Regions from separate parts of the uncultured Psychrobacillus sp. genome, predicted to be linked through region 1. Evidence: a T-box and tRNA genes for the amino acid it is inferred to sense, from the RefSeq annotation. Region 1 holds a T-box; the other regions hold tRNA genes.

Region 1 (7,538 bases):
CTGCCCAAATCACTCCTGAGCTAATAATTGCGCATGATTCCAAAAATGTAGGCTTTGCTAAAGTGGGAATTTTTAAAGATCAGTTAACAAGTGAAGACAATCAGCTGAAGCTTAACATTACTAAGGACACGCTTGTGGTTAATAAGCATGGAGAGAGTATTATACAAAAGAATTTTGCAGGTCATGAGCTAATTGTTTTTTACAAATCCACAACTAGAAGTATTCCTGCACAAGCAATACCATCCAAAGTAGTGGTCTTGGATGATGAAGAGCAGAATGCCAGCAACTTTATCAAGTTTACAGGAACCGTTAAGGAAGTTACTAAAGATAATAAAGAAGTGACCTTGACTGTAGAGTCAGACGATGACGAGAAATTGGTATCTATGTTTGTATTGAACAAAGATGTTATAGCGCTTAACGATGCTTCAACCAAAGAAGTATCGATTGACTCGTTTCAAAAGGGAACTAAAGTGGATGCTTATTATGATAAAAATAAACCCATGATTTTAATCTATCCACCAAGAATCACGCCAGATATAATTGTTGCTCATGAAAAAAAGGGTAGCTTAGTAAAGGTGTCAAAATTCAATGAGGATTTTGTGAGCTTAGACAGAGAGCTTCATCTTCAAATCACCGATCAAACCAAATTAATGGACGAAAAGGGTAAGAAAATTAAACAAAAGGATTTAAAGGGTAAGGAGTTAATCGTATTCTATAGCGCTCCTAAGGGAGAACAGAAGTTTATAACTCCTTCTAAAATTATCACAATAGACTATGTTGAACCTGCTTTAAAGGAGCTCAATCTTCTAATAGAAGATAACCATTTTATCCACAATGGGGTTAAAATGATTCCTTTACGCCAAGTGGCTCAATACTTAGGATATGAGGTCATATCCCATCCAAAACGAAATAGTATGTACTTAAAGCTTGGTAACGGTTCTTTTACCATAACACGTGGTGAGCTGAAATATGGATATAATAAAAGTATAAGGGAATTCCAAGAGGCTCCTGTTTTGCACAACAAGCAAACCTATGTGTCTGAGGATATTTTAGAGTTATTGATACCTGAGTCGTGAACAAAAGCCATCCCTGCTTTTAGAGAGGGATGGCTTTTGTTTAGATAAAAATATAGAGGATGGAGAAAAAGTAAATGAATATACATAAAATAGATAGCAATTATCCAATGGAATTATTGCTATTAGCTGATCCCTCAGAGGAATTGGTGGAAGCCTATTTAGACAGAGGGCAATGTTATATAGCGAAAGATAGCGACGAAACAATTGGAGTTTATGTATTGCTATCCGTGGATGACGACACTATAGAGCTCAAAAACATAGCTGTGCATGAGCGATATCAAGGAAGAGGTCTAGGAAAAAAATTGGTACTTCATGCAATTGAAAGATCCATGGAGCTTGGATATAAAATAATAGAGGTAGGTACGGGAAACTCTAGTTTAAACCAGCTTGCGCTCTATCAAAAGTGTGGTTTCCGAATCGTATCTGTGGATAGAGACTTCTTCACTAATCATTATTCGGAAGAAATTGTGGAAAACGGAATTCCGTGTGTGGATATGATACGACTAGAAAAAAGATTATCCACAGGAGGACTATAGAGCATTAGAGTTTATATCAACACTCTGGATTTCAAACGGGAGTCATCGTCCCGTTTGAAATCGCATAAAGCTATGCGTTATGTAGAAGCTTTAAGATTTTCTTTAACTCGGCAGCTTTAATTTGTCCGGGAGCGGAAGCAGAGAGAACGGAACCAAATGTAGCGGCTGAACCAAAAATCTCTCCAGCCATACGGCTAACGATACCTGCCTTAGCCATAGACATCGTAATAATTGGACGGTCTGCATATGTAGAATACATTGTGTAGGTAGCATCCAAAAGGGTAAGAACGTCTGGAGGGCTACTAGGCATCACAGCTATTTTGGGGATATCTGCCCCTAGCTTTTGCATAGTTGTCATTCGTTCTATTATGACTTCTTTGGGAGGTGTCCCTTTAAAATCATGGCTTGACATTACCACAGAAATTTGAAAATCCTTAGCTAAAGCTACTAATTCCTCTACATCCTCCGAAAAAAGCTCTATATCCACTAAATCTATTTCTTTTGTTTGGATGACTTCACGCAAAAGCTGCTTATAATAGGTGCTCTCTATAACAGTAGAACCGCCCTCCTTATGACTTCTAAAGGTAAATAGAAGAGGAATTGGATACAAAAAATTGCGTATATAGGAAAGGGTATCCTTGACCACTTCTAGGTTTTCCACTCCTTGCAACAAATCTACTCGCCACTCCACTATATCTGGAGCGCTTTCTTTAACTAGTGGTAGCTCATTTAAAAGGAAGTCTTTATCTTTTCCTATTAATGGAACAATGACCTTAGGAAGTCCTTCTCCAATGTGAATATCCCGAATAGAAATAATTTTCATAAATATCTCCCATCATGCAACGTTTTACGTTATATTAACATAAAACATTACAAAGGGGATGGAAAAATGAGATTTCAAATCTATGAAAGTGCAGAGAATTTTTACGAGAAGGCAATACCTTTTTTAAAGGAAAATGAGGACAAATTTAGCTTGTTTCTAGGGGTGCTAGAAAGAATACGAGTAGGTGGATATGAAAACCCGCTAATGGCGACTATTGAAGAAGATGGAGAGTTAATTGCTCTTTTTCAAATGACTCCACCACATCCTCTAAATATTATTTTTGTGGATCCAAATAAAATAGAGGCATCCACTGATTTAGGTATAGAAGAAATCATACAACGAGGTATACATATTGATTCCATAATAAGTGTGAAAGATTGGGCTATGCATTTTGCAGAGAAATGGGAAGAAAAAACTGGTCAACCTCACTCCTTGTTAATGGACCAAGGGCTATACCGATTAGATCACGTGGATGATATGTTAAAAGCTAGTCCAGGCTCCTGGAGGCTTGCTAATGACAAAGACGCTCCACTAATCGAATCTTGGCTTAGCCAATTTGAAGGAGATACAGGACTTCCGAGAAGCGCTAAAGAAGATATAGCTCAAAGAGTGGAAGCTATGTTAAATGCTCGTGAGGTTTTTCTTTGGGAGGATGAAGGGGAAATCGTGTCCATGATGAAGAAGGCGAGACCTTCCGCGCATGGGGTGACTGTTTCTATGGTATTTACTCCAAAAGAGAAACGACGAAAAGGATACGGCAGAACCATGGTGGCAGCCTGCAGCAAGGAGCTATTAAAGCAATATAACTTCTGCGTGCTATATACGGATATGCTAAACCCGACCTCCAATAAAATCTACCAAGAAATTGGTTATCAGAAGCTATTAGATTCGGTTCATTTACAGCTTGGCGAAACAAAATAGGGCGTACCTTTAAAAAAATAGCGACTCATATTGACTTTCATATTTTGTTCCATTAAAATAAGTGAAAATTCATACACAATTCGATGATAAAGAGAGTATTTGAAGAGATAATGTTTAGCGAGTCAGGGGTGGTGAAAGCCTGATACAGGACTTTTCAGAGAAACGCACTTTGGAGAAGCTTTTTGAACTAAGAGTAGAAAAGACCGGGGAAGTCCTCGTTACTAACGTTAAAGCGGTCACAACGTGTGACAACTAGAGTGGTACCACGGGAATTTCAGCTCTCGTCTCTTCATAGAGGCGAGGGCTTTTTATATGGAAGAATTATATGGGAGGATGATTGTACATGAAATTAGTAAAGCAAATTGCTGCTTTGATTGGTGCCCAACTAGAAGGACTAACAGTAGAGGAAATAGAAAAGCTTTTAGAAACGCCAAAGAACGTAGAATTAGGAGATGTAGCATTTCCTTGTTTTACGCTAGCAAAAATATATAAAAAATCTCCTCAGCTTATTGCCACTGAATTGGCAAAGCAGCTCAAGGGAGTACTTATTATAAAGGCGGAGTCAGTAGGAGGATATGTGAACATTTTTTATAATCAGCAAACAGTTGCTAAGCAAGTGCTTGAGGAAATAATGGAAACCCGAACCCAATATGGCCAGCTGCCAATGATGAACGAGAAAATTACGATAGATTTCTCCTCACCGAATATCGCTAAGCCCTTTTCTATGGGACATCTACGTTCTTCGGTAATAGGAAATGCACTAGCCAATATAGTAGAAAAGAACGGATACAAGACTATTCGTATTAACCATTTAGGAGACTGGGGAACCCAGTTTGGTAAGCTGATTGTTGCTTATAAGCTATGGGGGGATAAAGAAAAAATAGAAGCCTCTCCTATAGAGGAGCTATTGAAAATCTATGTGAAGATCCATGAGGAAGCAGAAAGCGACGAATCGCTGAATGATAAGGCGAGAGCTGCCTTCAAGCGTTTGGAGCAGGGGGATGAGGAGGCTGGAGAACTTTGGAAATGGTTCAAGGAAGCCTCTCTTAAAGAATTTCAAGGTATTTATGAATTGTTAGGTATTCAGTTTGATTCCCTGGATGGCGAGGCTTTTTATAACGATAAAATGGCACCAGTCGTTAAGGAGCTAGAAGAGAAAGGTTTGCTAGTCGAGTCTAGCGGTGCATTAGTAGTGGAGCTCAAGGATATGCCTCCATGCTTGATCCAGAAAACGGATGGAGCTACTCTTTATGCTACGAGAGATTTAGCGGCAGCCTTGTATCGCCAAAAAGAATATGATTTTGCAAAGTCATTTTATGTAGTGGGCAACGAGCAATCACTTCATTTTAATCAGCTGTTCAGTGTGCTTCAAAAAATGGGCTATGAGTGGGCAAAAGCATGTCAGCATGTCCCGTTTGGAATGATGCTGAAGGATGGCAAGAAGATGTCGACTCGTAAAGGGAAGGTGGTTTTATTGAAAGGAGTATTGGAAGAGGCGATTGAAGAGGCGAAGAATAGCATTAAGGAGAAAAATCCATCTCTTCCTAATAAAGAAGAGGTCGCAAAATCGGTTGGGGTAGGTGCAGTCATCTTCCATGATTTAAAAAATCATCGGATGAATGATGTAGAATTTTCTCTAGAACAAATGCTTAACTTCGAAGGGGAAACTGGTCCGTACGTTCAGTATACACACGCAAGAATATGTTCCCTTCTTCAAAAGGGCAATTTTGATGCTAACAATGTAAGCCTGGAAGGGTTAGAGAAAGAGGCTTGGCAAACGATTACGACACTTCAACGTTTTCCACAGGTTATTCAGAAATCCTTTGAACAGGTAGATCCGTCCCTTATAGCAAAATACTGCCTAACGCTATCTCGGCACTTTAATAAATATTATGCACATACAAAAATCCTCGTTGATGACGACACAAAGGTATCCAAACTGACGCTTTGTTATGCGGTTGCGATAGTTTTAAAGGAAGGGTTGAACTTACTGGGTATAGAAGCTCCGGAGCAGATGTAAAAGAAAAAAGACTGGTCGTGAGCAGCTCACAACCAGTTATTTGTATAGTTATTTTAAATCAATAATGATGTCGTCCATTTTGAATTGTTTTTGATCGGCGGTTATACTGCCTTTGTATTCCTTATCTTCTTCAATAAGCTCATAATTACGCAAATCTACCTCGGGAGTTATAATAAGCTGAGTAGCCTGAGGATCAACTTTTTCATATATGGCGCCCCATTTAGTCGAGTGCTTATGAACAGAATAACTCCCGCTTTGTTCTTCTAGCGAATAACGATTTCCTAAATCATCCTTAACTAATAATTCAACGATAGCGCTATCCCACTTTTCATATAATTTATCAGTGTCAATTTGTTCAAATAGAAGATGAAACGAATTTGGAGATATCGTTAGCTTTTGAAGATGTACTGTAAGATCATTTTGATTAAGCTTTTTATCTAATTTATAAATATCCATGTCTGCTTTGTTTAAAGTAAAGTTAAATTTCCAATTACCCTCGATAGGCTCGTTATCAGTGGTTCTTCCTGGACGCAAATAATCTATATTCCATTCTATTGGTAAAGAGGTTTCTTCTTCCTCCATTTTCATAGTAATAATACCTACATACTTATTCTCACTCTCTGATACTTTACTTGCCTCATGACTTCCAGTTTTAGGAGAGCCTTGAAGGTGAGGTATCCCTCTAATTACCACGGGGTTCCCAAGATCTCTATTGGCCTTGATTGTATACGTCACAATCATAGATTCACCATCGTAAATGGCATCATCAACAGTTACGTTTACCCCATTACTTGTTGCTGTTAAGTTAATCGAAGTAGCATTTTCAGCGTAGTCTCCATAAAATTCTCCATTTTTATCTCTGTAATCATAAAAGAATTTATAAATATTATTGATTACTGGAATATTGTCCGCGTAGGCTGTGAAGGAAAGCCCTACTAAAGCAGTGACGCTTAGTCCAATCGCAAGGGAAGCGGCAGCTAAAAACTTTTTCCCTTTCTTTTGTTTGGAAGAAGAGAGTTTATTTCTTAATTCTTTTTTTACCTTCGCTCGCTCCAATTCGCTTACTTCTATCTCTTCAAATTCATCTAGATCTATATCAATTTCATTAAATTGCTTGTAAAGGTCCTTCATACAAAGCTACCTCCTAGAAGAAATTTTGTAACCTGTCCATTTAGCCTTTTCTTTCCTCGGTATATACGATTATCGACAGAGGCTTTTGTTTTTCCGAGCTTCTTAGCGATTGTCTCTGTGTTTTCTCCAAGAAAAAAACGCATGATGAAGATTTGTTGGTCGATTGGGTCTAGTTTATGGATTAATTGCATTAGCTCGTTTCGGTTTTCTGTAAGTATTAAACGTTTTTCTATTGAATCAGCTGGCTGAAGCTCCATCTGCTCACTGGAAACCTCCATATTACGAGTTGCTTTTCGGTAGTAATCAATTGCCTTAAATTTAGCGATTACACAAATCCATTTTTTAAAATCAGTTGTGTCCCCGTTAAAATCCTTGGCGTGATCCCAAATGGATAAAAAAATATCATTAATACATTCATCCATCATTCCAGCATTATTTAAAGGGGAGAGAACCTTGTAGGAAACGCCTTTTATTAGCGGTAAGTAATTATCCACAATATATTCGAGTGCATCTTCTTTTCCAGATTGCAGCCTGTGGATAAAATTAGATTCAGTTGATTTCATCTACAATAGCTCCTTTTGGTAGTTGTAAAAGCTTTTACACTCTATATAACGTCTACGATTTTAATTTTTCTCAAAAATAAATTATTTATTTTAGAGTAACATGAGAAAGTAAAAAAATGGGCATAAAAAAAGGCTGCGTGTTACACGCAGCGATAGCTTATTGACTATTTTTACTTTGCTGAAGTATTTGTGATTCCCCTGATAACTCCCAGTTCTCTACTGTTTCGTATGCTTGCTCAGGGGTATAGCCTTTACCGACTAGGACACCCATAAGTATAAATTCTTGGAGGATGTGCTTCGTATTAATGCCTCTTTCCACATCATTTAGACCTTCATTTACAAGGTACTCCGTATATTGAATCCATTGATCTGGAAAGGCAACTGGCTCAGGACCATTGCTTGTGGTAGTAGATGCAGTGTTTTCAGTTGCTGTCTTCTCAGGGGCATTCATCGCAATATTCTCCGTTA
Region 2 (7,275 bases), on a different contig from region 1:
TTGAATATGCTCGTATTGAATACTTTAAAAAGGTTATGCTTATGAATGATTGGCTTAATCCTAAAGGAGAAAAGATACCAGTAGTTGCTGATTTACAATGTGATTATCAGAAACAGGTATTTTTTGATGAGAAGCTTCGTATTTATGTAAAAGCCAATTCAGTTGGTAGTTCTTCGGTTGATATCCATTACATGGCAAAGAATACAAAAGGAGATATAGTGTTTACTGGAAGAGGCAGTATCGTACAAATTGATAAGAAAACGGGAAAATCTGCAAAATGGACCGAACAAGAAAAAGAAGTTTTTCAAAAGAGTATTTACTAGCCGTCACCTACCATCCCTTTGCTACATACGTTAGTAGGAGAGTGGATAGGGGGCTATGGCATTGTACGATGGTAATCAGCAAAGATCAATTTTGACGAGCAGAGAGCGTCAAATATTTCAATTATTAGTAGAAGACAATTCTACAAAAGACATTTCAATTCAGCTGTCTATTAGTGAAAAAACAGTTCGAAACCATATATCTAACACGATACAAAAATTAGGCGTATCTGGTAGATCTCAAGCAATTGTTGAACTATTAAGACTAGGCGAATTATCATTGAATTGATTTGAATCCTTGCCATTTTCCTCAGAACAAGTCACAATAATAAGAGGACGTATTGTTTTGAGGAGTGAGATTCATGGCAGAAGAAAAGAACCAAGTGGAACTTAACCACGAAGATGTTGCTTTTTTAGAAAAAGAACTTCGGCATATTTCAGGGATTATCAAACAAAGAGGGCGACAAATCTTAAATTCTTATACGATAACGCCTCCCCAGTTTGTAGCTCTTCAGTGGCTTTTTGAGATTGGAGACATGACAATCGGGGATTTATCTAATAAAATGTATTTAGCTTTTAGTACCACTACGGACTTAATTGACCGGATGGAAAGAAGTGAACTAGTACAGCGAGTAAGAGACGAGCAAGATCGTCGAGTTGTACGAATACATTTATTAAAAGAAGGCGAGCGTATCATCGAAGAGGTAATTGACAAACGACAGCAATACTTAAAAGATGTGCTGAAACAGTTTGACCAAGATGAAGCACAAACATTATCAACTTTATTAGCAAAATTACATCTTGAGATGAAAAAGAACTGAGGAATTGACGTGAAAGCCCCAATCGGTGTGATAGACTCTGGTGTGGGAGGTTTGACAGTTGCAAAAGAAATTATGCATCTACTCCCAAACGAAGAAATTATTTATATTGGTGATACAGCTAGATGTCCTTATGGACCTAGAACTAGTGAAGAAGTTCGTAAATTTACATGGCAAATGGCAATTGCCTTGTCTAAAATGAAAATTAAAATGCTTGTAATAGCATGTAATACTGCGACAGCAGTAGCTCTAAACTCCTTGAGTAAGAAAATGCCTTTCCCAGTGATAGGTGTTATTTTCCCGGGAGCAAGAGCGGCTATTAAAGCAACGAAAAAAAATGAAATTGTAGTGTTAGGTACAAGCGGTACAATTAAAAGTGGGGCTTATGAAAAAGCGATTGCAGCTCTGAATACTTCTAGTAAAATCATTCCGCTTGCATGCCCTACTTTTGTTCCAATTGTTGAGAGTAATGAATATGAGGGTGACTTTGCGAGAAAAATGGTTTTTGAAGCCTTGCAACCCTTAAAATCAGAGCATTTTGATACGGTTATCCTTGGTTGCACGCATTACCCATTATTGCAAAAGCATATTGAGGATGCAGTTGGTGAACATGTAAATGTACTATCATCAGCTGAGGAAACCGCCCAGGATGTATTGGAGTACTTAGATTATCATCATTTACGCAATCCGACCGAGATAGAGAAAGAACCTATTTTCTATACGACCGGTTCGGTGCCCATCTTTAAAACAATTGTCGAAAAATGGTTAAACTTGTCGAATGCAGATATACGGACAATTTCATTTCATTAACCCTGTTAAGAGAATCCTCGAATAGCGGGGTTTTCTTCTGTTCAGGTACATAAAAAGGAGAAATATATGATTAGATTTGATGGAAGAGAAACAAAGCAATTGCGAAAGGTAACGATCGAGACAGATTATTTAATGCACCCAGAAGGATCTGTATTAATCACGGTAGGTAATACCAAAGTTATTTGTAATGCAACAATTGAAGATCGAGTTCCTCCTTTTTTAAGAGGACAAGGTAAGGGGTGGATTACAGCTGAATATTCTATGCTTCCACGCGCCACAGAATCACGTACACAGCGTGAGTCGTCTAAAGGGAAGGTTACTGGTCGTACGATGGAAATACAGCGTCTAATAGGACGAGCTTTGCGATCAGTAGTAGACCTCGAAGTAATAGGGGAAAAGACAATTTGGATTGACTGCGATGTCATTCAGGCCGATGGAGGCACAAGAACTGCTAGTATAACTGGGGCGTTTGTTGCATTAACCATTGCACTAGGAAAACTGTATGAGCAAAAGCAGCTTCCTAAATTTCCTGTAATTCAATACCTAGCTGCTACTAGTGTAGGGATAGTTGATGAAATTGGAGTAGTGTTAGATTTAAATTACGTAGAGGACTCTTCCGCAACTGTGGATATGAATATAGTACAAACTAGCAGTGGTGAGTACGTTGAGCTTCAAGGTACGGGAGAAGAAGCAACTTTCTCAAAAAGTGAACTATTGGAGCTTCTAGAGTATGGCGAAGCTGGAATCCAGCAGTTAATGGATATCCAACGAGCTGCATTAGGAGATTTAGCTTCTAAAATTGATGAGAAAGGATGATTTGAACATGAAACAAATAATTATTGCAACTAAAAATAAGGGGAAAGCAAAGGATTTTGAAGCATTATTTAATCCCCTTGGATACGAAGTGCTAACCCTACATGACGTAGCAAAAGAAATGGATGTTGAAGAAACAGGTATAACCTTTGAAGAAAATGCCTTGTTAAAGGCGACTGCATTAGCTGAACATTTACAATCGATTGTAATTGCGGATGACAGCGGCCTTGAAGTTGATGCCTTAGGCGGTCGTCCTGGTGTCTATTCTGCGCGTTATGCGGGAGAAGAGAAGAGTGATGAGGCAAACATCACCAAACTGTTAGAAGAGCTTAAAAACGTAAAAGAATCCGAAAGAAGTGCCCGCTTCGTTTGTGTGATTGCAGTTGCATCTCCAACCATGGAGCCATTCACAGTCAGAGGAACATGCGAAGGCGTTATTGCTCAAGAAAGAAAAGGGAATAACGGTTTTGGTTATGACCCAGTCTTCTTTGTTCCGTCCGAGAATAAAATGATGGCCGAATTATCTGCAGAAGAAAAAGGGGCTATTTCTCACCGTGGAAATGCTATTAAGCAATTAAAGTCAAAATTACCTGATTTACTATAAAGGTGGTGGCTGTTCGATGAAGCTTTTAGTCATGAGTGATACGCATAAGGAAATAACGGCTATGGAAGAGGTAATCCGTTTATATACCGAAAAGGTTGATGCAATCATTCACTGTGGGGACAGTGAGTTAGAGGCTTCCTTTTTTGAGGACAAACCTGTTTCCGTTGTTAAAGGGAATTGTGATTATGATCTTGGATTTCCAGAGGAGAAAATTATTTCGTTGGAAGACCAAACCATTTTAATCGTTCATGGCCATCGTCATCAAGTCAAATCCACGATATTGCCTCTCAATTATAGGGCGCAGGAAGTAGGAGCGACGATTGTCTGCTTTGGCCATTCACATTTACTTGGTGCTGAGCTTCAAAACGGCATCTTGTTTGTGAACCCAGGAAGTCTTCAACAGCCAAGGGGACGCAAGGAAAAGAGCTATTCAATTATTGAAAAACAAAAAGATCGTTGGCAAGTTCTATTCTTCTCCTCTGACCATAATCTGTTAGAAGAAGTCACTTTCAATTTTTCATAAAAGTAGTGTTGACAATCATTTGTTATCATTATATAATAAATCTTGTCTTTCCTATCTGTGTGGTGGGGGAGTACTTGGTCTCAGTAGCTCAGCTGGATAGAGCAACGCCCTTCTAAGGCGTCGGTCGGGAGTTCGAATCTCTCCTGGGACGTAAATGGGTTCAGAAATAATTTTAAATCAATTAAAAGGCACCTCAAATCCTTTATTTTCAAGGATTTGAGGTGCTTTTTTGTTTTTTGCTGAACCTAGAGTAATGTTGATCCACCAATTATTGAGAAGATCTCTAATATATTCTCTATAAGCTGAAGGAGCCTTACTTTCAACCTAAGCTGCTTATAATTCAATGAAGCATTTAAACTAATTCCATAATAAATGGGCCTAAGAATATCGGTTTTTGAAAGAATACGCATAAAAGACATTGCCAAATGCCATAACAATTAGAGGCTATATAATAAATCAGCATAAACACTCTACATAAAATTGCTATCAATTGTTGTAGTAAATGCCCTCTAAATATCGCTTAACCTTTTTTTACTATAATGATCTTGGGTATACGAATAGGAAAAAGGAGCACAGCTATAGTCGATTAGAATATTGCCAAACGTATAAAATATACAAGCAAGAATCAAAAGCCAAGCCATAGAAATATGGCCATGAACGATAAAAAAATACTCCTACGAGCAAGGTGGCTGTACATAATAGATAATCTGTGAGTAGCGGTATGCATAGATATATTATCTTTATAGTCATAAAAATTTAAATGCTATTACCATTATTTTCATAGAGCTAATAATTTCACTCTTATATAATATTCTAGTATAATAAAAAACAATATATTATTTTAAGATAGTTTATTTTTATGCACAGTAATAAGGGGGGGTATAAAGAAATGAAAAAGAAAAATCGTATAAGAATTGGGCTAGCTTGGCAAATCTTAATCGGCTTGATATTAGGTATTATTGTTGGCGGTATATTTTATGGAAATGATATTATTTTAAAATACCTTTCTCCATTCGGTACAATTTTCATGAATATGATTAAAATGATTGTAGTCCCAATTATTATTTCGACATTAATTGTTGGTGTAGCCGGTCAAGGTTCTTTAAAACAGGTTGGAAAACTTGGTGTTAAAACACTTGTTTATTTTGAAATCATTACAACGGTTGCCATTATTCTAGGTATATTATTAGCTGATATAACGCAGTTTGGTAGCGGTGTCGATATGAATGAGTTAACAAAAGGAGATATTTCTTCGTATGTGGAAACAACAGAAGAAATGTCTAAAGAAGATCATAGCATAATGGATACAATTGTAAATATTGTACCGACAAACATTGTCTCCTCAATGGCAGCAGGGGACATGTTGCCAATCATCTTCTTTTCCGTACTGTTTGGTCTAGGGGTTGCAGCTATTGGTGATAAAGGCAAACCGGTATTAGCATTAGCACATGGTGTAGCTGACGCGATGTTCTGGGTAACGAATTTAATTATGAAATTTGCGCCAATTGGTGTTTTTGCATTAATCGCAACGACTGTTTCCACATTCGGGTTATCTTCTTTAATTCCATTAGGGAAACTAATGATTTTAGTTTATTTTGCGATGATTTTCTTTATTGTAGTTGTATTGGGCATAACGGCTAAAATTGTTGGGTTAAGCATATTCCGCATTATTAAAATGATTAAAGACGAGCTCATATTAGGATTTTCCACTGCAAGCTCGGAAACTGTATTGCCGCGTATTATGCTGAAAACAGAAAAAGCAGGTGTACCAAAAGATATTGGGTCATTTGTTATTCCAACAGGTTATTCGTTTAATTTAGATGGCTCTACTTTATACCAAGCAATTGCAGCATTATTCATTGCACAAATGTACAATATTGATTTGTCTTTATCAAATCAAATTATTTTAGTTTTAACGTTAATGGTCACATCGAAAGGCATAGCAGGTGTGCCGGGAGTATCGTTTGTCGTGCTTCTTTCAACACTTGGTGCAGTAGGTATTCCTTTAGAAGGGCTAGCTTTCATTCTTGGAATTGATCGTCTATTAGATATGATGCGTACAGTTGTTAACATATGTGGTAATACATTAGCAGCATTAGTCATGGCGAAATGGGAAGGCCGTCTTGACATGGACAAGTATAATAACTACTTTAATAACGAAACAGTTGATGCTTCAGTTAAAGAGGATTAATTGTATAAAAGTAAACAGATGTATCAAGGTTTAGAAAGTTGGTACCGTGGTAGAAAAGCGCTTAAAATCCTTTAACGTTGGGGGTCTTAGGCGCTTTTCTTTTTTTGAGAAGTCGTTAAATACAAGAAATTATTATCTTTTTGCTTCTTTGCCTGTAATCCACTGCTTTAATGGCATCTGTTTTTCTGGTAGCAAAACATACAGATTTCATTACTTAAAATTGACAGGATGTATACATTCGTATACAATTTTATGTATACGAATGTATACATTAGGGGGATGAAAAATGAAAAATGATTCCCATAGAGAAAGACTCACGGATCACTGTGAAGACCGAAATGGTCCTTGTAGAGGTAGTGGAAAAAGACGTGGAGCAAAAACGTTTCGTCGGGGAAGAGCTTTGGCCTTCTATGAGATAATGCAAACTAAATCTAATTCTCTAAAAAGACAGCTCGCTACTCCAGAGCTACAATCCGTGAACTCAGTGTTAGTGGGGGAGCTAAAGGCTGTAGAAATGTTAATGGATGAATTTGCCCAGTTATTTGAATTAGTAGAAGTTGACGAAAAAGATCAACAGAATGAAGTGGAAGAATCAGGACAGTAATAAGAAAGATATTACATATATTCGTAATAATTTGGAGGGATGACAATGTTCGTACAAATTCGCAAATGGACAGTAACAGAAGGAAACTCAGATAAGGTACTAGAACGCTTTAAGAAAAAACCAGATCAAGGACCATCTTTAATTGAACAAAGAGAAGGTTTTATCGGACGTGAACTTTTAGTGAAAAACGTTCGCCGTGGTGAAGAAGAAGTAGTAATGATCGTTCGCTGGGAATCAGAAGAGGCATGGAAAGCATGGGAAAAGAGCCCTGAACATATCGCTGGTCACAAAAATAAAATTAAAGAACACGGTGGAAAACCACCGAAGCCTGAATATGTAATTTCCATGGAGCACGGAAACTATTCAGTAGTTGAATAAGTATTTTGCAAAAGAGTGAGCTATTAATATAGCTTGCTCTTTTTGTTTTAGAAGAATCCCTACCCCGAGGAAAGCGTCCGGCTGGGGCGAAAAATCAAATCTACTCTCTGATTTAAGATTTCTTTGCATCATAAATCAACCCTACCCTTTAACATAGCTAATATAGTTGCTTAAGAATAGTTCTCAAATTTATATCTATTTTACCTTATAAACG
Region 3 (7,538 bases), on a different contig from region 1:
ACGGAATAGCCTGCCTGAGCCAATGAAATAGCCGCAGATAAACCACCTAATCCTCCACCTATTATTACGACAGTCTTTTGTTTTTCTACCATTATGAAAGCACCTTCCTATTCACTACAAAACGAGCTGCCTGATAAATTTTTTGCATCTCAATTGGTGAAACATAATTTTTTACATGAAAACAATCATAATTATTTTTTCTCACCGCATTTAATATTCCCCGATAAACCTTTGCTGCTAGTAATACTTGAAAACGACTATCCTCATCAAAATAAAAGATAGAATGAAAGAAATTGTCGTATAACTCCTCCGCATGTTGCGCTAGGGATTCCCAAATGCGAATAAAACTGGAGTTAATCGTGGCATTCTTTAAATGATCCGCGCTGTATAACTCTGAAGCTAAAAGAGACTGAGGTATATAAATTCTATTTTTTATCTGGTAATCTTCGCCGATGTCTCGCAGAATATTCGTAATTTGCATAGCTATACCAAGGCTAATAGCCTGCTCTGTTAAATCTATGCTACTGCCTTGTGCAAGGACAGGCAAAAGCATTAAGCCAACTGCTCCAGCTACATAATAGCTGTATTTCTCCAATTCCTTAAGCGTCATTGGTTCAGTAAAATTTATATCCATCCGCTGACCCTCCAATTGCTCATAAAAGGGTTCAATGCTCATGTTATATCTATTAAATACGTCCCGAAGTGCTAGCCACATTGGATGTTGAATTTCTTCCCCTTTCTCAAAAAGCTGCAGCTCCTTTTTTAAGCGTTCCAGTTCTTCCTGTTGTCTAACCTTGGAACCATTCTCGTCGACACTGTCGTCTGCTCTCCTGCAAAAAGTATAAATAGCAAATACAGCATTCGCTTTGTCCTCTGGCAGCTGACTAAAAGCGAAATAAAAGCTCTTCGAGTTCTTTTTAATGATTTCTTCGCAATACCGATAGTAATCCTTTACTGTTGTATCCTGTTTTCTCACCAAATCCTTCGCCTCCTTCTAATATTTATAGGACTTGCGCATCCTCTCTCATAGCCTGCTAATAACAATAGCTGGACAATAATTGGAGCAAGCGAACAAGATTTTCATAGTTTCACTTTTTTAATTGGTCACAAGTTCTGGAAAGCCCGCTTTATTTTTTTCTTTTATTCCATCATCCAATAACAGTTCTTCGGTTGCGATCTTAGCAGAGAGTAAGACGATAGGCACTCCTGCTCCTGGATGCGTGCTACTTCCAGTAAAATATAGATTTTCACAGTTTTTTGCTTTACTCTGTGGACGCATATGGTTGCTTTGCGTCAGTGTTGGCTGTAGACCAAAGCAAGCACCGTTATATGCATTAAATTTCGACTCAAAATCTAATGGAGTCATATACGTTTCAGAAACAATTTCCTCTTCAATATTTTCTAACCCTTTAACATTCTTTAGAGAATCCATTACTTTTTTCCGATAATATTGAACCGTTTCATCTGTCCATTCATACTTCGAGGAAGATAGCTCAGGAACTGGCACAAGAATATAAAGCCCGTCCTTTCCTTCTGGTGCAAGACTAGGATCTAATTTAGAGCCTACGTAAACATAGAAAGAAGGCTGCTCCAACTTGTTCCCATCAAAAATATCAGTGAGGTTCTTCTCTAACTCTTCAGTGATAAAGAAATTGTGTACATTGTCCAGTTCATCGTATTTTCGATCCATTCCTAAATACATCACGAAGCAGGAACAGGAATATTTCATACTATCTATTTTTTTATCCGTATACTTTCCTTTGGATTTAGTATCCTTGACTAAATTTTTCATTGCATAAGGGAAATCAGCATTGCACATAACAAAATCAGAAAGAACTTCTTTTCCTTTTACTCGGATACCATAAGCCTGTTGATCTTTTATAAGAACCTCATCTACAGATGCATTGTAATAAACTTTGCCACCTAGTTCCTTAAATAACCGCTCCATTGAGGAAGCCATTGTATACATTCCACCTTTGATAAACCAAACTCCATAAAGCATTTCTATCATTGGGATAATTGTGTATAAAGAAGGTCCATTGTATGGCGACACTCCTATGTATAACGTTTGAAAGCTGAGAATTTGCTTTATGCGTTCATTCTTTACATACTTCCCGATAAAATGGTCTGCACTATCAAACGTTTTTAGCTTAAGCATTTGACGAATCGTATTTGGATTATAAAAATCAGTGAAGTTACGGAAAGGTCTTTGAAGAAAATGATTTTTTGCTACAAGATAACGTTGGTAAATTTCCTGAAGATAGTTTAAAAAGCCTTTTGAATCTTCCTCTGATATATTCTCTAGCGTCTTCATAAGCTCTACCAAATCAGAAGAGATGTCGTATTTTTCCTCCGCCTTTGCTCCGAAGTAAGTTGAATACATCGGATCAATTTTTTGCATAGGGATATAATCGTCCGGATCTCTTCCAGTTAACTCAAATACTTCCCTATATAGCTCAGGCATCATCACAATACTCGGCCCAAGATCAAATTGATAACCATCCATGTCAATTCGATTCATTTTGCCACCTGGTAAAGCCTCCTTTTCATATAACTCCACTTCATATCCAGCATGCTGAAGGCGAATGGCACTTGCTAATCCAGCTACCCCTGCTCCAATAACTACTACTCTCTTTTTACTTTTTGGCATTATTTATTCTTCCTCTCCGTCAAATATTGTCTTTATCCTACAAACGTTATTTGTTTTAATTATTCACAAACATTATACAAAAGTCAATCAATTTGTATAACCTTTATTTGTTTTACATTATACAAACATTATATAAAATTATTTCTTTCTATTATAAAATTAAAAAAACCCCCTTGTGCTCCTTTAGCACAAGAGGGTTCTATACTATGATTTATTATTCACTTTTTTCGTGAATTATTTTTTTGTGTCGCTTGATCAGCCTTTTTAAATTCCTGCTGATACAAAACTTCTTGAGTTGATGTTAAACCATTGTCTTTTACAGTTAATTGCTCATGTGGCGGTTTACGGTCTGGCATCATACCACTCCTTTCAAAGTATATTATTATGTTGTTCTTTGAAAGGAGAGATATACTACATCATGCTAATTTTAAAAAAGTATAATAATCCTGTCAGGGATATGTTATCCAACTTTTACTTATATCATGCACTTCAGCTATTAATCTTGTTTTAATTCAACATTATCGAGCAACGTACGAACTTCATCCGTTGACTTTGTATTCATCAATTGATTTCTTAATTCACTTGCCCCTGGGAAGCCTTTAACATATATTTTGAAGAAACGATGAAGTGCCGAGATGGAGCGTGGCAATTCCTCTGCATATTTGTCCTGTAAATCCAGCTGCAACCTTAAAAGGTCAAGGTATTCCTGTGTACTATGCTCTTTTGGCTCTTTTTCAAATGCAAACGGATTTTTAAAAATACCGCGTCCAATCATAACTCCATCCACGCCATATTGTTCTACTAGCTTAAGCCCTGTTTCTCTATCAGGGATATCACCGTTTATAGTTAAAAGCGTGTTTGGCGCAATACGATCACGTAGCTTTTTAATTTCTGGAATCAGCTCCCAATGTGCGTCAACTTGGCTCATTTCCTTTCTAGTACGTAAATGAATAGAAAGGTTCGCAATATCTTGTTCAAGAATATGCGTTAGCCATTCTTGCCATTCATCTATTTCTGTATATCCAAGTCTTGTCTTCACACTTACTGGCAATCCACCAGCTTTTGCTGCTTCTATAAGTTCAGCTGCTGTGTCTGGACGAAGAATTAGACCGCTGCCCTTTCCTCTTGTTGCTACATTCGGTACAGGACAGCCCATATTTATATCAATACCTTTAAAACCTAGCTCAGCCATTCCGATACTCATTTGACGGAAAAATTCGGGTTTATCTCCCCAAATATGCGCAACCATTGGCTGTTCGTCCTCAGTAAAAAGTAATCTTCCGCGCACACTTTTTTGGCCCTCTGGATGACAATAGCTCTCCGTGTTTGTAAATTCCGTAAAGAAGACATCAGGTCTACCTGCTTTACTAACAACTTGACGAAAAACTACATCTGTCACATCTTCCATTGGTGCAAGTACAAAAAAAGGTTTAGGCAATTCCTGCCAAAAATTTTTAGTCATATTTATATTCCAACCCTCTCGTAATGGGATTCATCTTCAACCACAGATCCCAGTGTTATTAAAAATTATGATTTAATTTACATATAAAAAGTTATTGCACATATAAAGAGAGCTATAAAGATCTCGTTTGGCTAGGCAATAAAGTCATTTTTATAGTATAACCTAGCTTTTTCAATTTATCTTCATACATGTTTCTCTTATAAAGATTTTCATTTTGCAAGAAGTAAATTTGGTAGTTCTGCTCTTTATTTATTTCGTTTAGTGACACATTTAAAACAAGGAGTCAAAAGACAGAAAAAATGCCCCAAACCCCTTTATATAAAAGGATTTGAAGCACTTTTAGTTAGGTTCAAACTTCGATCACCTGAACCAATCTACGTCCCAGGAGAGATTCGAACTCCCGACCGACGCCTTAGAAGGGCGTTGCTCTATCCAGCTGAGCTACTGAGACAATATTTTCTTTCCGAATTAAAATACTGGAAAGACAATATTTATTATCATGTATATTTGATTTATTGTCAAGGGTATTAATCATTTTTTATAAATTAATAAGGAAAAAAGAACATTATTTCCTATCCTATCCCCTTATTTCCTACAGAAGAAGCAATTAAGCTATTCAATTGTTTCTTTAAATGCTTTTCTCCCTGTATAAACTTTATTAACTTCTATCGTTATACTGCTAATAGAGCTTTCTGTCAAAGGAACTTTGCCATCCTTCTGTACTTTTTTCCAATTCTTCACATCACTTCTATATAAATATTCTGATAGACGATAAATATCCACGTCTTTTTCCAGTCCTTCTAAATAGGTTTCTTCGATTTCTTTTTTAATTTGTTTCTTCACAAATTGTCGAATCTCTTTCTCTGTAATCTTCCCCTCAAAGCTACTTAGTAAAGCATTCATATTTAATTTCACTTCAAATTTCACTTCGTCGCCTTGTACTTTAGGCTTTACTTTTATTTTGAGATTATCTATCGTAATCGAAACAAACTTATCATTACGAGGAATCGTAATTTCCCCTTTTTTTGTTTCCTTAGTCATCCATTGTAATCCATTAATTTTTTCGCCTGAGATAAAGCCTTTAAATTCGTCTGGAGTAACGACACCTACACCCTCGAATTTCGGTAGTTTATCTTTTTCTTTTTCATTCTCCCAATTATCGTCTATTTTCACATAGGGTATGTTTACTTCGTAACTAGGTTCATTTAAACGGATAACAAGCTTCCGAAAATCTATTGGTTCTATAAAGGACTCTTGTTGGTATGAACTCATAGGATCGGCTAGTTTAAGTCTAGTCATGGCACTGTTAAAAAGAGGATTTAACAACATAATTTCACCGATAGGATCTTTCGTTGTATATACCCACGTTTGATATCTAATCTCTCTAAATCTTAAAAAGGCGTTAATAACAATATTAGCTCTTCCTTCTTTCAGTGCTTCCTCAGAAAGAACCATATACGTCATATGTCCCCAGAAAAGCTTCAAATCCATTGATTTATATAATTCGAAGAATGCCTCTTCTATGGTGTCACCTTTAGCCTTTCCAACTTCCACCTGAATAGCATCCTGGTTTGGTTGCTCAGTCTTTGCAATATTGATGAAGTCGATGATTTGAGCATGTATTTCATACTTATCCTCTTTATAATCTATCCCTATTGCATAAATGTATCGTATTCTATTTGGTTCATCCACATCCCAACAGCTGGTAAGTAAAGGTAGAACTAAGCAAAGAATGCACAACCGTTTAGTTATTCTCTTCATCATCTTCTCCTCCAATTCGAGTAGAATCCTGAGGACTTAAAGCATGTGGGCGCTCTTTATAGTTTTTGGGTGCTGACCTTATAAGCGACTTTTTAATGGTAGCCCAACTCAAATCGGTTGCAATATTCATATATGGAACTCCAAATATTCTAATACTTGATAAATAAAGAAGTAAAAAATATAAAGAAATAAAAAACCCAAACAACCCTAATATAGAAGTAATCAGTATGAGTATGATTCGAACTATACTTACAGCTGTGACAAGCGACTGATTCACTAAAGTGAAGGTAGCGATGGTAGATATAGCTATCACCACAATCATGGCGGGGCTTGTTAAACCTGCTCTTATAGCTGCATCCCCTACAATTAGGCCACCTACCACACTAATGGTTCCTCCGATTACAGTTGGCAATCGTAAGCCTGCCTCCCTAAATAACTCGAACATAACTAGCATCGTCAGCATTTCAAGGGCTGAAGGCAACGGAAGTCCAGAATTATTTTGAACAACAGTGGCTAGTAATTGAAAGGGTAGTTGGTCCTGATGAAAAGTAGTAAGCGCTAGCCAAAAGGCAGGTAAGGCTAATCCTATCATTAGACCAATTATTCTCAGAACTCTTTCAGCACTACTAAAAGCCATCGGATATTCTACGTCTTCCCCTGATTTTAATAGCAAAAATAAGTTGACTGGGGTTATTACTACATAAGCCACGCCATCAACTAGAATAAGAAACCTTCCCCTTACCAAGGCTTGTACAGCAAAATCTGGCCTTCCAGTATAATCATTTCTAGGGAAGATGGGAGATTTTTTATTTATTTTTTCCAGCAAAAGTTCTCCACTAAAAACAATATCAATATCCACTTCCTTTAATTGACTCATAATATCCTTTAGGATGTCCTTGCTAGCAATATCATCCATATAAAGTACAGCAACTGTTGTCTTTGATCTTTTTCCTAGTTCCAGTTTTTCCACATTCAAGGAGTTTGTAGGTAATCTTTTTCTTATTAAAGCAATATTAACCGAAATATCCTCAATAAAATTATCCCTTGGCCCCTTAATAAGTACTTCCATCCTGGATTCCTCAGGACTTCTATTAGGCTTTTTAGCAATATTACTTGAAAATGTTAGATTTTCATTCTCAATATGAAGAATTAGATAACCATTAAATATTCTAGTGATTATATCTTCTTTTGCCTCTACCTTTTGTAAATCTGGTATATGAAGCTTATTCAAAATGAACTCCTCAAGTGGTTCCTCGCCAACCTCAGTGCACATTTTTTGTATCCGAGGAACAATGGTTTCATTTAGTAGTTGGAGATCGGTCATAGCATCACAGGTAATGAAATGGACTTTATATTTCCCATAGTTATACAACTGAAAAATGACATCTTCATTCTTCTTGAATAGTTCTTTTATTGTTTGAAGATCCAGTTTCTCCTCCGTTGGTTTCACTTTGTTTCCCTCCTTTCATACGTCTTTTCTCTTTTTTTGTTGTTTTTTTATGAAAAAAAGCTATCAAGAACAAGAAGATTGATACTAGTAAAAAGAACACGAAAGTAGTTATAAGAAAGTAGTTACCTTTAATGAAAAGAAATAAATTGTCGTTTATTAACGTTAAAATCATACAAATGATAAAGAACGCTGGGGCTAAGATGAACCATACAGGC
Region 4 (7,538 bases), on a different contig from region 1:
ACTAGTTTTTTTAAGCAATACAAAATATATTAAAACAATAAAAATTCCTACTTTATAAAAGAAGGAATTTTTCTTTTTATTCTATTATGAGAACCTAAGTGGAAGATTACTCGATATTTATGGGTCAAATTTTTTAAAATTGAGAAGGGTTATGAATTTAATATCATTGTTCCAGTGATTTCAAAACAATTTTCTTCCTTCAATTAACAAAATTATTAGCAGTGCAATTAGAAGAATTGTATCCCCATTTGCTTTGCTTTTTTACGTGCTCTCCCCGTGTACAGAGCCAGTTAATCTATTTCTCCCACCTTAATTTCTCTAAACCTTTAACACAAACTCTGCTTCGCCTTCGTTAATGTTGCCTGTTTTTTCGAAGCCGAGGCTTTCATAGAGCTTGATGGCTATTTCGTTTTCTGGCTCCGTGGATAAATAGATGGAATTGCAGCCGTCCAATTGTTTCATTTCATCCAGCACTAGCTCTACTGCTTTTCTGCCATAGCCTTTTCCTTGGCTTTTATGATCGATCATAAAGCGGCAGATCCAGTAGTGTGCAGTTTCTTCATCAAACCCGTACATGGCAAAGCCGATGAGCTTGTCCTCTGCTTCGATACCTTTTATAGTCCATCCTGTTTCATAGACTGATTGGGTGATGGATAATGCGTTGGAGGCAACAAATTTCTCTACTACGGTTCCTTTGCCATCCTCGTTAGTTGTTAGAAGGACTGTTTTCAGCCAGTTATCCTTATTTATTTCTACTAGTTTCATTCTGCTTCCCCGTTTCTTTTGTTAATCTCTCTGCTTTTTTCTTTTACCATTTACCATTCTAGATAGGAGGAAGATGACTAAAAGGATAATGATTATGGTTGGGATAGAGATACTGTCCTGTAGGCTGTTACTTGTATAGGGCTGTGGCTTCGTTAGCCCCTCCGAAATACCGTAATGCTTGGAAACCTCATTGGACAAAGCCTGATAGGTTGAGATTACAGCCTCATCGATTAGACCCTGGTTTAAATAAGGCATCGTATACCGATCGATTATCTGATCTATTTTGGCATCTGAAAGTGCTTTTTCCAAGTCACGGTCCACTGTAATCTCTACTGCCGGACCTCCCCCGTTAACCGGATCCGTCTCGATTAAAAATAGTAAGCCATTCTTATTTCGTACACTTCCTATTTGGTTCTCTCGTATGATATCCATGTTAAATTCACTTGCCGACTGATCTCCTACATGCTCGATAATCATCACAACCAGCTGAGCGGTCGTTCCTTTTTTTAATTTATCTCCCAGTATTTTTACTTCCTGCTTCGTTTCTTCTGTTAAAAAGTTCTCTTCATCTACTAAATAGGTATCCTTTGATATATCTCCAGCAGCCCCTGTACTTAAAGGAGAGAACAACAAAATAAGGAAGGTTATAACTAGCAGATGTATTGCTTTATTCAACAGTGCCATTCCCCTTTCAGCCTGCAGTCTCATCATTTTTATTTTATTCTGATAAGTTAATTATATTATACATGAATTATGACTATTAGAAGTCCCTTTTACGAGTTTAATATAGGAAAAGAGTGGTAATGATATAGATTAGACAGTAAATAAAGGAGGTAAACAAATGGACCAAGTACATAACGAGGATTTAACACCAAAAGAAGCCATTGATGCACTGGAGCAGATTCAAGGAAAATTCCCTGGAGCGAGGCGCGCACACGCTAAGGGGGATATGTATGAGGCAACATTTCTTCCGAATGGGAATGCTGTACCCTATACGGTTGCACCCCATCTTCATAGAGAAGCAATTCCTGCTACTGCTCGTTTTTCCAATAGCCCCCCTAACCCTGCTTCCGTCGATTATCTTGTTCCTGCCAAAGGGCTCGCCGTTCAATTTGAGCTACCCGATGGAAGCTTCACCAATTTAGTGAGCTCCACTGTACCGATGTTCGTCACAAGCAGTCCTAGAGAGTTTATCGATATGATTGAGATATTTACGGATAAAAAAACTGGGATTAAAACGATTGACCGGGCCATTAATATGGTGGAGCTAGTTTCTAAAAAATATCCACATAGCAAAGAGGTCATTCAAATCATTAAGGAGCAGGCAAAGCAGCCACCAACGAGCTACGCTGAGCTTCACTACTATCCTATCCACGCCTTCTATTTCGTTAATAAAGACGGCGAACGCCAAGCAATCAAATACGAATGGGTCCCAGTTGATGAAACAAAGGATCCTGCTCTAACAAGCAAATCGATTTCAGCCAACTATTTGACGGAGGAGCTCGACGACCGATTAAAACGGGGGCCAGTCCAGTTTGATCTGTTCATCCGCTTAGCAGAGGAAGGGGATAACCCAAACGATGCGACGGATATGTGGCCAGAAGATAGAAGAAAAGTGAATATAGGTCGTTTGGAAATTAGAAATAAAATACATCCTAAGGAAGACATTGTTTACGACCCAACGATTATTCCAAAGGGAATCGAGCTAACGGACGATCCCATACTACACTTTCGAAGTGGAGCATATGCTGAATCATATGAGAGGAGAAGTAAGAATGAATAAGAAAGCCCCAAACACATAGTAAATGAGCATAAAAAAACACTCGAACGAATTCGAGTGTTTCTAACTGTTATGGACGCCCCTGGAGGGAATCGAACCCCCATCTCAAGAACCGGAATCTTACGTCATATCCATTAAACTACAGGGGCAAGCGACCTTTCTATTATACAAATGGTATAGGAATAATTCAAGTAAACATTTCAAAGCTTAATATTTGACCTTCCTTGACCATTCCATGTATGATAAAGTTACAACTGAGGCAGAATTTCTCAGTACACACTAAAAAAACACTAACAATTACCTTGAAGGAGGCAATCCAGGATGAATTTAATCCCTACAGTTATTGAACAAACAAATCGCGGCGAGCGTGCGTATGACATTTATTCTAGATTATTAAAAGACCGCATCATCATGCTTGGTAGCGCGATTGATGACAACGTATCAAACTCGATCGTTGCACAGCTTTTATTCCTAGAAGCAGAGGATCCAGAAAAAGATATCTCTATCTATATCAATAGCCCAGGCGGAAGTATTACAGCAGGTATGGCTATCTACGATACAATGCAATTCATTAAACCAGACGTACAAACTATTTGTATCGGTATGGCAGCATCAATGGGTGCTTTCTTACTTACAGCTGGAACAAAAGGCAAACGCTATGCACTTCCAAATGCTGAGGTTATGATTCACCAACCACTTGGTGGAGCTCAAGGGCAAGCAACGGAAATCGAGATTGCAGCAAAACGTATCTTATACCTACGCGACAAGCTAAACCAAATTATGGCTGAACGTACTGGTCAACCGATTGAAGTCGTTTCAAAAGACACAGATCGCGATAACTTCATGCCAGCAGAGCGTGCATTAGAATACGGTCTAATCGACCATATCATTTCACGTAGCGACATGAAAAAAGATTTAAAATAATATAATATAAATCCAAGGCGGTGATTCTCTGCCTTGGATTTTTTTATAAAAAGACGAAAGGTTGTGTTCCATTTGCTATATACAATAAGTTCTCTGTTAATCATATTGTCCTTAGTCATTTACATCGTAAGTCTACAAAGCAAAATAAAAAAATTAGAATCACAACAGGCCCTTCCGTTTAAAGGAGACAAAGCCTTAGAAAAACAAATCGTAGAGATGAATAATAATGACAGCAGCCAGGTTGAAATGGTCAAGCTTGTTCGGAATGAAACAGGCTTAGGACTAGTACCAGCAAAGAAATATGTAGATAAAGTGCTTAACCATATTTAATGTCACTTCTACGAAAAAAAAGCTGTTATCTAATCCAAGCGGACTAGATAACAGCTCTCTTTATTTATTCAGCATTAGAAATGAACTTAACTAATGATTCCACAGCTTCCTCTTCATCAGAGCCTTCAGCACTCAAAGTAACAGTAGCGCCCTTGCTAATCGCAAGGCTCATGATTCCCATGATACTTTTAGCGTTTACCTTTTTGTCATCTTTTTCAAGAAACACATCTGCTATAAAACGATTCGCTGCTTGTACAAATAAAGCTGCTTGTCTCGCTTGTAGTCCTGATTGTAATTTTACTTCGACCTGTTGTTCCGCCATAATCCTTAGCCCCATTTCTTTAAATTGATTCGCCTCTTCTTAAAGCATCTGCTATTTCATCCAGCTTACGCAAGCGATGGTTAACACCTGATTTACTTACAGTTCCAGTGGATACCATGTCGCCTAGCTCCTTTAGGGTTACATCCTGATACTCGACACGAAGACGGGCAATTTCTCGAAGCTTCTCAGGCAATTGATCCAGCCCGATTGCATTATCGATAAAACGGATGTTATCCACTTGTCGGATAGCTGCACTGATGGTTTTGTTCAAATTGGCCGTTTCACAGTTGACCAAGCGATTAACACTGTTCCGCATGTCTCGGATGATTCGCACATCCTCAAATTTTAAGAGGGCACGATGTGCTCCAGCGATGCTTAAAAAGTCAGAAATTTTTTCTGCTTCCTTTAAATATGCCACAAAACCTTTTTTACGTTCAATGGTTTTTGCATTTAATTCATAAAAGTTCATTAAATCGACTAATGCGTCGCTATGTGTTTTATATAAGGAGTAAATTTCTAAGTGATAAGAGGAAGTTTCTGGATTATTGACAGAGCCTCCTGCTAAGAAAGCTCCACGTAGGTAAGCTCTTTTACAGCAGTTCTTTTTGACAAGCTCCTGTGAAATCGAATACTCAAATTCAAAGCCTTCCTTCAAAATCATTAAATCCTCTAATAGCCTCTTGGAGCCTTCTCTTACTCGGCAAATATAGACATTATTCTTTTTAAGACGCATCTTTTTACGAACAAGTACTTCCACATTCAGCTGATACAACGATTTGATCAACGTATACAGCCTTCGGGCAATCGCCGCATTTTCGGTTTGGACATCCAAGCTAAGCATTTTGTTGCTAAAAGAAAGAGAACCATTCATACGGATGAGCGCTGAAAGCTCTGCCTTCGAACAGCAAGGCTCAGCCTCCTCCTGTGTCATCTCTTTTTTTGTTTCAGAAGCAAACGACATATAACGTTTCCCCCTTTCTTGCAGAGCCTCTCTATTGTTTGAATCCTTTTTGGCCTGCATATTCGTAAAGCCATTCCGCTACTTTTATCGCATCATGACGGACAGCGCCATTATATACGATGGAAATGTCCTTCTTAACGATTTCTATGTCTAGTGTTTCTAATTTCTCTATATCAATTTTAACGGGAGAAGCCTTCTCCTGCTTATATAAATACTGAACATTTTCAGGAATTTCCTCATTACTTATCAACAAAGAATCTATAAAGTTTTCGCCTACATGGTCGATCAATGCTTCTACATGATCATACGCAGTATAGTTATTCGTTTCTCCAGCTTGTGTCATCAGATTGCAAATGTACACTTTTTTAGCCTTCGAACGGATGACTGCCTTACGAATATCTTCGACTAAGAGATTAGGCAAAATACTAGTATAAAGGCTACCTGGTCCAATTGCTATAATATCCGCTTGGCGGATTAGGTTAATTGCCTCTGGCAGTGGCTTTACATCGTCAGGAGTAATAAATACCTTTTCTATCTTTTTCCCATAGTCCGGTATTTTAGATTCCCCTGTAACAATAGTTTTATCCTCAAATTGTGCATGGAGTGTGACTAGCTGATTGGCAGCAGGAAGCACTTTTCCATGAATATTTAAAACACGGCTCATTTCCGTGATTGCATGTGCGAAATCTCCTGTAATCGAGGTTAAAGCAGTAATCATTAGATTGCCTAAGGAATGTCCCTCGAGTTCGCTGGAATTAGTGAAGCGAAACTGAAACATTTCTTCTACGAGCGGCTCTACCTCTGATAAGGCTGCTAAGACGTTACGGATATCACCAGGTGGCGGAATATCATAATCATCTCTTAATCTACCGGAGCTCCCTCCGTCATCTGCGACTGTAACAATGGCAGTAATATCTAACGGAAGTTTTTTAAGTCCTCGAAGCAAGGTAGATAAGCCAGTACCACCACCAATGATGACTATTTTTTTACGGTGTTTTGTACGACCCATTAAGTCATTCCTTCCTGATAGTAACATCTCTATGAGTTATTACTGTTTCATCGTCTTCCTTAAAAACCTTACCGAAATATTCTGCTAGTGTTACAGAACGGTGCTGACCGCCCGTACAGCCAAAGGCAATAACAAGCTGCGTCTTGCCTTCTCGCTTGTATTGCGGAATCATGAAGGCAAACAAGTCTTTTAGTTTTTCGATAAGCGTCTTCGTATCTGCCCATTTTAAAACGTAGCTAGAAACCTCTTCATTTAGTCCTGATTTTAAGCGGAGCTCCTCGATATAATACGGATTTGGAAGAAAACGAACGTCAAAAACCAAATCTGCATCAATAGGAATTCCGTGCTTAAATCCGAAGGACATAACGTTCACCGTAAAGACCTGGCTTCCATTTGTCGAAAATTCCTCTTGAATTTTTTCTCGAAGCTCGCGTGGCTTCATCTTGGATGTATTATAAATAAATTGTGCTCTGCCTTTTAAGTCAGAAAGAAGCTCTCTTTCCTTTTTTATACCTTCTAATGGCAATCCTGCATTTGCTAACGGATGGGAGCGTCTTGTTTCCTTATATCTTCGGACAAGAACCTCATCCTGTGCATCCAAAAACAACACCTTTGGAGTTACAGAGGTTGCTTCTTGAAGCTGGTTAACGGAGTCAACGAGTGAATGAAACATTTTCCCTCCACGCAAATCCATTACCGCTGCTATATTTCGCGGTTGCTGATTTGACTCAATCATTAGCTTGATAAAAGTGCTTAGGAGCTCAGGAGGAAGATTGTCTATGCAATAATAGCCTAGGTCTTCAAAGCTTTGGATAGCTACTGTTTTTCCTGCTCCTGACATTCCAGTAATGATGACTACTTCTGTTTCTGGCTTCTGCTGAGTTTCCACTATCTATTTATCCTCCCATGAATGTTGAATAGTTTCACTGATTAATGCGAAATCTGGAGTATATACAAAAGTACCGTATTGCATACCCTTTTCCTTTACAGCAAACAATAGATTTGTTCGATCTCCCTCTGCCATCGGTAGATGTGCTAAATCTTCAACCGGGTGCCATTCGAGCACACCTTCTTTAGTTTCTTTATATGGAGTTCCTTCTATATCTGTTCCGATAAAGGTAAATAACATCCATTCATCTAGACGTTTCCCATCCTCTTCAATGAGCATTGTATAGATTCCCTTTAAATGTGGATTGATCGGTACAGTGTTTGTCTCTTCCGTAAACTCACGAACAGCAGAAATAAGAATAGATTCTCCTTCTTCCATTTTTCCGCCTGGTGCAACATACCAGTTTCTACGTGGTTTCTTTAATAACAAAACTTTGTCGTCTTTACAAATAAGTAAATTAGCGATTCTTTGCACGTATGGTCACTCCATCTGTCTGTAGTTACCTTATATTATACATGAATTTGCACAAAAAGAGGCTGCTTCACGATTTAAATCGCA

Evidence for each region. The T-box of region 1 lies ahead of argS (arginine--tRNA ligase). A T-box ahead of a tRNA ligase gene usually reads a tRNA of that ligase, here a tRNA-Arg.
Region 2: it encodes a tRNA-Arg, which carries the amino acid that the T-box ahead of argS (arginine--tRNA ligase) is inferred to sense. The anticodon was not compared.
Region 3: it encodes a tRNA-Arg, which carries the amino acid that the T-box ahead of argS (arginine--tRNA ligase) is inferred to sense. The anticodon was not compared.
Region 4: it encodes a tRNA-Arg, which carries the amino acid that the T-box ahead of argS (arginine--tRNA ligase) is inferred to sense. The anticodon was not compared.

Annotation. Positions count from the first base shown of each region.
Region 1 is NZ_CALIED010000091.1:50,468-58,005, forward strand. Features, by position in the region: gene Q0371_RS18990 (stalk domain-containing protein) at 1-1,076, shown strand, start outside; gene Q0371_RS18995 (GNAT family N-acetyltransferase) at 1,151-1,612, shown strand; gene aroD (type I 3-dehydroquinate dehydratase) at 1,683-2,435, opposite strand; gene Q0371_RS19005 (GNAT family N-acetyltransferase) at 2,502-3,356, shown strand; T-box leader at 3,431-3,648, shown strand; gene argS (arginine--tRNA ligase) at 3,700-5,376, shown strand; gene Q0371_RS19015 (DUF4179 domain-containing protein) at 5,425-6,507, opposite strand; gene Q0371_RS19020 (sigma-70 family RNA polymerase sigma factor) at 6,504-7,070, opposite strand; gene Q0371_RS19025 (ferritin-like domain-containing protein) at 7,228-7,538, opposite strand, start outside.
Region 2 is NZ_CALIED010000066.1:51,988-59,262, reverse strand. Features, by position in the region: gene Q0371_RS12730 (thioesterase family protein) at 1-323, shown strand, start outside; gene Q0371_RS12725 (LuxR C-terminal-related transcriptional regulator) at 385-609, shown strand; gene Q0371_RS12720 (MarR family transcriptional regulator) at 683-1,141, shown strand; gene racE (glutamate racemase) at 1,151-1,948, shown strand; gene rph (ribonuclease PH) at 2,015-2,764, shown strand; gene Q0371_RS12705 (XTP/dITP diphosphatase) at 2,772-3,365, shown strand; gene Q0371_RS12700 (metallophosphoesterase) at 3,382-3,888, shown strand; tRNA gene Q0371_RS12695 (tRNA-Arg) at 3,966-4,039, shown strand; gene Q0371_RS12690 (cation:dicarboxylase symporter family transporter) at 4,778-6,079, shown strand; gene Q0371_RS12685 (hypothetical protein) at 6,366-6,683, shown strand; gene Q0371_RS12680 (antibiotic biosynthesis monooxygenase) at 6,729-7,061, shown strand.
Region 3 is NZ_CALIED010000066.1:43,501-51,038, forward strand. Features, by position in the region: gene crtI (phytoene desaturase family protein) at 1-92, opposite strand, end outside; gene Q0371_RS12640 (phytoene/squalene synthase family protein) at 92-976, opposite strand; gene crtI (phytoene desaturase family protein) at 1,097-2,650, opposite strand; gene Q0371_RS12650 (YfhE family protein) at 2,869-3,006, opposite strand; gene Q0371_RS12655 (tRNA-dihydrouridine synthase) at 3,147-4,112, opposite strand; tRNA gene Q0371_RS12660 (tRNA-Arg) at 4,490-4,563, opposite strand; gene Q0371_RS12665 (Ger(x)C family spore germination protein) at 4,725-5,876, opposite strand; gene Q0371_RS12670 (spore germination protein) at 5,857-7,323, opposite strand; gene Q0371_RS12675 (endospore germination permease) at 7,262-7,538, opposite strand, start outside.
Region 4 is NZ_CALIED010000020.1:126,035-133,572, forward strand. Features, by position in the region: gene Q0371_RS05085 (GNAT family N-acetyltransferase) at 319-765, opposite strand; gene Q0371_RS05090 (YgcG family protein) at 787-1,440, opposite strand; gene Q0371_RS05095 (catalase family peroxidase) at 1,607-2,548, shown strand; tRNA gene Q0371_RS05100 (tRNA-Arg) at 2,623-2,694, opposite strand; gene clpP (ATP-dependent Clp endopeptidase proteolytic subunit ClpP) at 2,867-3,469, shown strand; gene Q0371_RS05110 (ribosomal protein L7/L12) at 3,542-3,799, shown strand; gene Q0371_RS05115 (HPr family phosphocarrier protein) at 3,864-4,121, opposite strand; gene whiA (DNA-binding protein WhiA) at 4,141-5,082, opposite strand; gene Q0371_RS05125 (YvcK family protein) at 5,114-6,091, opposite strand; gene rapZ (RNase adapter RapZ) at 6,096-6,983, opposite strand; gene Q0371_RS05135 (8-oxo-dGTP diphosphatase) at 6,984-7,454, opposite strand.